2 regions of the Candidatus Pelagibacter sp. PS_23 genome follow, and region 2 is predicted to be linked to the other one. Evidence: riboswitches for the same ligand, from Rfam matches in the RefSeq annotation. Region 2 holds a riboswitch; the other holds the start of a gene.

Region 1 (3,423 bases), 260 kb from region 2:
TGGCTATACAATAGGGGGTGTCTCACCTGTTGGTCATTTAGAGGAAATTGAAATTATAATAGACAATTCTTTAGAAAGGTTTAATGAATTGTTTGCAGCAGCAGGACATCCAAACTGTGTATTCAAAACAAACTATAACGATATTCAGAAGATTACGAATGGAAAAGTTGAAGATATAATTGAATGAGACAACCTAGATTAATTGATTATACATTATTAGTAATCTTAGCTTTAATATGGGCATCAGCTTTTTTTAATATCAAAATTGCAACAGAATCTTTTGGACCAATTACAATTGCATTCTTGAGAGTTTTTTTTGGATCAATTCCAGTATTATTATTATGCTTTTATAAAAAAATTAAGATAGAAGCCTTTTCTAAAGATTGGTATTGGTTTGCTATAATAGGATTTGTCAATCTAGTATTACCTTTTTTCTTAATAGCTTACGGTGTAAAATCTGTACAAAGTAATTTGGCAGCAATCTTAATGTCAACAACACCCTTGAGTTCAACAATATTGGGTCACTTTTATACAAAAAATGAAAAGTTCAATTTAGTTAAAACTTTTGGAATACTAATTGGTTTTTCAGGAATTATTTATTTGTTTTCAGATAATCTATTAATAAATGATAGTAATTTTATTTCTGCGTTATTAATATTACTTGGGTCAACTTGTTATGTTATTGGAGGAGTTTTAACTCTTAAAATTAGTAAGAAAAAGAATGAAAATGTAACAGGCTCTATATTAATTTGGGCTGTCCTAATCTTAATACCATTTGTTTATTTTATTGAAAAACCATGGAACTCGGTTCCAAGCGTTGAGTCTACAATATCAGTAGTTTATCTAGGAATGGTTTCAACAGGTGTTGCTTGGTTACTAAGATTTAAAATTCTAAAAGATAATGGTCTTATATTTCAATCACAAGTCTCTTACTTAATTCCAATATTCGGTACTATATTGAGTTATATTTTTTTAAAAGAAATAATAACACCTAAAATTTTATTATCTTTATTAGCAGTTGTTGTTGGAATTTACTTTGTTAAAAAAGCAGATCAAAAAAAAACTACTTAAACTGAACCATTTCTTTAATATGAGATGGTCTTGTTTCGCAACATCCACCTAAAATAGTAGCACCAGCATTTTTAAATTTTTTAACAAAATTTGCCATCAATTCGGGTGTTAAATCTTTTCTTTGACCCAAAAATTCATTTGGGTTACCAGTTTTACTGACATTATAACTATTAGTATAACCATCTTTAGGATTAGTTGTCACAAAAGCATTAAGCTTAAATCCAAACGGAACACCTAAATTTTTTACTTCTTCTAAATTTTCATAAAAGTTTTCAGGTGAAACACAGGATAAAATTAATCCTAGTAAATTATTATGTTTAATATTGTTAATAATATCTGATATTTTTTCACCACTTGGAAGATTTATTCCTTCAGAAATGTGAGCACCTATTAAGTATGGCTTATTAAATTCTTCAATTGCTTCAATTGCTAATTTAAACTCTTTTACACTAGACAAAACATCTAAGTAAAAAAAATCAATATAAGGATCTAATAATTTTGCTTGATCATAAAAATTTTGCTTAATTTCATCATCTGGTCTTGTATCTTCTTCGTATGTTAAATATTGAGGTGGAAGACCGCCTGCAATTAACACGTTAGGATGTTGTTCTTTAGCTTTCTGAGCTATTTCACCAGCTTTTTTGTTTAAGTATTCAAACTTATCTTCAATTTTATTATCACGTAATCTTATTCGTCTAGTAGTAAAGGTTGCTGTAACAATAACTTCAGCACCCGCTTTAATAAAGTCTAAATGTGTGTCTAGTAAGAGTTGATGGTATTCTTCTTTTAAAACAGCATTTGCACTCCACAATGTGCCGTTTGGCTTCATACCACGAGCTAACAATTCTTGTCCCATACCACCATCTAAAATTCGTGTTGTTTTAAAAAAATTAATATCCATTTTTATTCCTTACTTTTTTAGTGCTTTAGCTCTATGCAAGGTGCACAATACAGTTCAACTACCTTTACCAATTATATAATGATTTCCTTTTTAGCAGTTAGCACCTGCAATATGGATCAAATCGGTAAAATATTTATATATCTATTAGACTGATTAGTAAATCACTTCTTGAATAATATTTTAGCATTAAATGAGAAGGATCTTCTCTCACCATCAACGTTAAATGGATAAGCTGTGTGCATTAAATAATTTGGAAAAATCAATAGGTCTCCTAATTTAGGGTTTAAATTATAGATACTTTTACTTAAAAAGTTTTTTTGACCATTAATAAAATCAATAGTTCCATTAGTTTTAATCTTTTTATTCTTAACTAATTTATTTTGATTCATATCTTTTGGGATTTTAAGATATCCAACACCTGACAGTTGTCCTTCATGATAATGAATTGGATTATATTCATTTTTTAATTGCCTAACCACCCATAGATTTATTATCTTAATTTCTTTAATTTTTTTAACGCCTGACTTATCAAGGTAAACTTTAATATTTTTTAGTAATTCTTTAGACAAACTCTTATTAATTAAAGTTTTGGGTATCTTAATTTCATTCCTAATTTGACTTGCAAGTTTAGAGCTATAATCATTTTTTTTAGATAATTGAGACTTATCAATGTGATTATTTAATATAGTAATAATTTTTTTGGATAACTTTGTTTTTCCTATAGTGGGTCCAAATGCTCTAAATGTTTTCATAATCTTTCTATAATAATTTAATACTTCTGTTATGCAAACAACTTCAGTCCCATTCGAATAGCGACAAATATGACAAGTCCTGATGTCACTAGAGCTAATATTCTTGCAGGAAAAATTTTAAGATTTAAATAGTTTCCAAGCTGGCCGCCTATTAAAACAAAAAAAAATAATGGCCAATAATCATAAATTCCATTTATTGTTGATGCCTTTGTAAATTGGCCAGCAAGTCCTGATAAAGAATTAATCAGTATGAATAATGATGCTGCTGTTGCAATGTTTTTTGCTTTATCTACTCTAATTAATAACAATATAGGGCTTAAGAAAATTCCACCACCAATTCCAACTACACCAGACACAAATCCAATAGATGCACCAATTAATATTGATAATATTTTTGGTATCTTTTTATAAACTTCAATTTTTTGATCAAAAGATTGAAATTTCATGAGAAGTAGAACTCCTGCTAGTGCTAAGACTAAAAAAAGTAAAATTTCAAAAATTTCTTTATCTACTGATAAAGATCCTCCTATGAATGCAAGTGGCACAGATGATATCAAATATGGGGTAAGGATCTTAAAATTGATATTTCCAGCTTTAATATAATTTATACAATTTCCTGATACGACAATAATATTACAAAAGAGAGCAATTACAGGAAAGATCAAGTAAGGAATATCCCAAATTAATAGAAGGGCTAGA
Region 2 (3,423 bases):
ACATATGCTTCACTACACCAGCTAGGTTCAATATTAGTTTTGAGTTCTTATTTTTTGATATTATATAAAAACTCTAACTAACTGCTTTCAAATTCCCTTTAGAAGATTTATTTAAAGCTTGGTCTAAATCCTCAATAATGTCATCTATATGCTCAATACCAATACATAATCTTACGTATCCAGGAGTTACACCTGAGGCTAACAATTCTTTTTCTGTTAACTGACTATGAGTTGTTGTTGCAGGATGAATTGCTAAACTTCTTGCATCCCCAATATTTGCAACATGATAAAACATTTTTAAAGACTCGATAAATCTCTTACCTGCTTCAATACCACCTTTGAGCTCGATACCAACTAAACCACCATTTCCTTCATTAAGGTATTTTTTAGCACGATCAGCAATTTTACCTTCATGTTCTGTTGGATAGATTACTCTTGTTACTTCTTTATTTTTCTTTAAATAGTCAACAACTTTTGATGCATTTGAGCAGTGTTGTTTCATTCTGAGAGCAACTGTTTCGAGCCCTTGAATAATTCCAAATGCATTGTCAGGTGATAGGGCAGAACCAAGATCTCTTAGTAATGTAACCCGCGCTCTTACTGCAAAAGAAACATTAGCCCCAGTTAATTCTGGAACCACTTTTCCCCATATAGCTCCACCGTAACTTGCGTCAGGTTCGTTAAATAAAGGTTGCCTTTTGGGATCAGCTGTCCAATCAAAATTACCTCCATCAACCAAAGCTCCACCTACAACCGTACCGTGACCACCTATATATTTTGTTAGTGAATAAACTACTACAGCAGCACCATGTTCTAAAGGTTTGCAAATTACAGGAGCAGCTGTGTTGTCCATTATTAATGGTATATTGTATTTTTTACCAATATCAGAAACTTCTTTAATTGGAAAAACTCTCAAATAAGGATTTGGTAAAGTCTCACCATAAAAAGCTCTAGTTTTATCATCAACAGCTTTTTCAAAGTTTTTTGGGTCAGAAGGGTCTGCATATCTAACTTCAATACCAAGTTTACTTAATGTATGCGTGAATAACGAAATAGTACCTCCATATAAATCCGTAGAGCTGACTATATTATCTCCGGCTTGTGCAACGTTTAAAATTGCAAAAGTTGATGCGGTTTGTCCAGATGCTACTGTTAAACAGGCTAATCCTCCTTCTAATGAAGCAACTCTTTTTTCAAGAGCATCATTTGTTGGATTCATTATTCTTGTATAAATATTTCCAAATTCCTTAAGAGCAAACAAATTTGCAGCATGTTCAGTACTATCAAATTGATACGATGTTGTTCTATAAATTGGAACTGCTACTGCTTTGGTTGTTGGATCACTTCTATAATCACCACCATGTATAGCTATAGTCTCAGGGTTTTGTCTTTTTGTACTCATCTTAATACTCCTTTTTTAGTACTTTTGCTTTATGCAAGGCGTACAATACAGTTCAAATGCGCCTACCGATAATGTGGTTAAAAAATCCTTTTTAGCAATAACTAGCCTGCAATAGGAACAAATCGGCTATATAAAAATATCATTTAAGCAAGATATTGCAAGAGAAATATAAAATTGACATTATATCTAATAATAGTATTAATCCTCGCACAATGACAAAATTTCTAAAAAGTGGTGATTTAAACAGTAACTGGTTTGAGATAGACGCTAAAAATGCTGTAGTTGGCAGATTAGCTTCTATTATTGCTTTGATTGTTAGAGGAAAAAACAAAACAACTTTTACACCTCATATGGATGATGGTGATTTTGTTGTTGTTAAAAATGTTGAACAAGCAAAGTTCACAGGAAAAAAATTTAAAGATAAAAAATATTATAGACATACTGGTCACCCAGGTGGAATTAAAGAAATTACTCCTGAAAAGTTATTAGAAAAAAATAAACCTGGTGAGACATTAAAATTAGCTATTAAAAGAATGTTACCTGGGGGAGTTCTAGGAAGAAAACAGTTAACTAAAGTAAAAATTTATGCTGGTGAAGAACACCCTCATGCAGCACAAAACCCAAAACTTTTAGACCTAGGTAAATTAAACAGTAAAAATTTAATAAGAAATTAATATGGTAACAGCAGCTACACCAAATAAAGTATCTACAAAAAAACCTAAAATTAAATTAGATTTTAAAGATAGTAAATACGCAACTGGTAGAAGAAAAAAATCTATTGCAAAAATTTGGGTGAAAAAAGGTACAGGTAAAATTTACGTTAATGGCAGAACTATGGATGAGTATTTCACTAGCGGAAGTCACAAAATGCAAATCACAAGACCATTTGAGATTATAAACCAAGCAACTGATTATGATGTAAGATGTAGCGTAGCAGGTGGTGGTCACACAGGTCAAGCTGGTGCAATGGTTCATGGTATTGCTAAAGCATTAATCTTATTTGATTCAGAGAATAGAGCAGTACTTAAGACAGAAAAGCTTAATACTAGAGACTCTAGATCAGTTGAAAGAAAAAAACCTGGTCGTAGAAAAGCAAGAAGAAGCTTCCAATTCTCGAAAAGATAATTCTTTTTTAACTCTAAACTGTTATAATAAAAAAATGCCTAAGCTTAATGTTTTAGTTGCTGGATCAACAGGTTATATTGGTGTTCAATTAATTAAATTATTAGTTAAACACAGCAATGTTAATATTAAACATCTTTGTGGTAATACGTCTGTTGGAAAAAATATTTCTAGTTATGAAAAATCATTAAGTTCAAAAAAATTACCTAAAATTATTAGATACAATAAAGAACTTTTAAAAAACATAGACCTTGTTTTTACAGCTCTACCTAATGGTGAAGCACAAGATATTTCAAATGATTTATTAAAATACAATATATTAATTGATTTAGCTGCAGATTTTAGACTTAATAAAGCATCAGAATATCTAAAATGGTACAAACAAAAACACAGATCTGTTAAAAATATTAAAAAATCAATTTATTCATTACCAGAAATCAATGGTGATAAATTAAAGAAGTTTAATATCATTGGATGTCCAGGTTGCTACCCAACATCAATACTTTTACCACTTATTCCTTTAGTTAAGAAAAATTTGATAAAAACAGATAATATTATTATAGACTCAAAATCTGGTTACTCTGGTGCTGGGAGAGGTGTACATAAAAAATATAAGGATAAAAATCTTTATGAATCCTTAAGCGCTTATGGTGTGGGTTTCCATAGACATAACTCTGAAATTCAACAAGAAATCGAAAACTACACTAAAAAGAAATTTTCTTTTACATTCACACCCCATTTAACACCAATGTTTAGAGGGATACTTAGCACAATTTATCTAGACCTTAACAAAGGTGTAGGTATTAAAAATTTAGAAAACACTTTAAAGAGCCAATATTCAAAAAACAGATTCGTTAAAATTTTAAAAACAAATTCATTGTTAAGTACAAATGACGTAA

Evidence for each region. Region 2 has a riboswitch for S-adenosylmethionine ahead of AC5SLY_RS03130 (O-acetylhomoserine aminocarboxypropyltransferase/cysteine synthase family protein). Riboswitches for the same ligand answer to the same signal wherever they lie in the genome.
Region 1: another riboswitch for S-adenosylmethionine. It lies ahead of AC5SLY_RS01750 (homocysteine S-methyltransferase family protein); the one in region 2 lies ahead of AC5SLY_RS03130 (O-acetylhomoserine aminocarboxypropyltransferase/cysteine synthase family protein).

What each region holds. Positions count from the first base shown of each region.
Region 1 is NZ_CM182071.1:328,405-331,827, forward strand. It holds gene AC5SLY_RS01740 (YbaK/EbsC family protein) at 1-187, shown strand, start outside; gene AC5SLY_RS01745 (DMT family transporter) at 184-1,071, shown strand; gene AC5SLY_RS01750 (homocysteine S-methyltransferase family protein) at 1,064-1,972, opposite strand; SAM riboswitch class V at 1,982-2,045, opposite strand; gene AC5SLY_RS01755 (2OG-Fe(II) oxygenase family protein) at 2,134-2,724, opposite strand; gene AC5SLY_RS01760 (sulfite exporter TauE/SafE family protein) at 2,754-3,423, opposite strand, start outside.
Region 2 is NZ_CM182071.1:592,217-595,639, reverse strand. It holds gene AC5SLY_RS03135 (COX15/CtaA family protein) at 1-81, shown strand, start outside; gene AC5SLY_RS03130 (O-acetylhomoserine aminocarboxypropyltransferase/cysteine synthase family protein) at 74-1,402, opposite strand; SAM riboswitch class V at 1,407-1,475, opposite strand; gene rplM (50S ribosomal protein L13) at 1,615-2,076, shown strand; gene rpsI (30S ribosomal protein S9) at 2,078-2,527, shown strand; gene argC (N-acetyl-gamma-glutamyl-phosphate reductase) at 2,562-3,423, shown strand, end outside.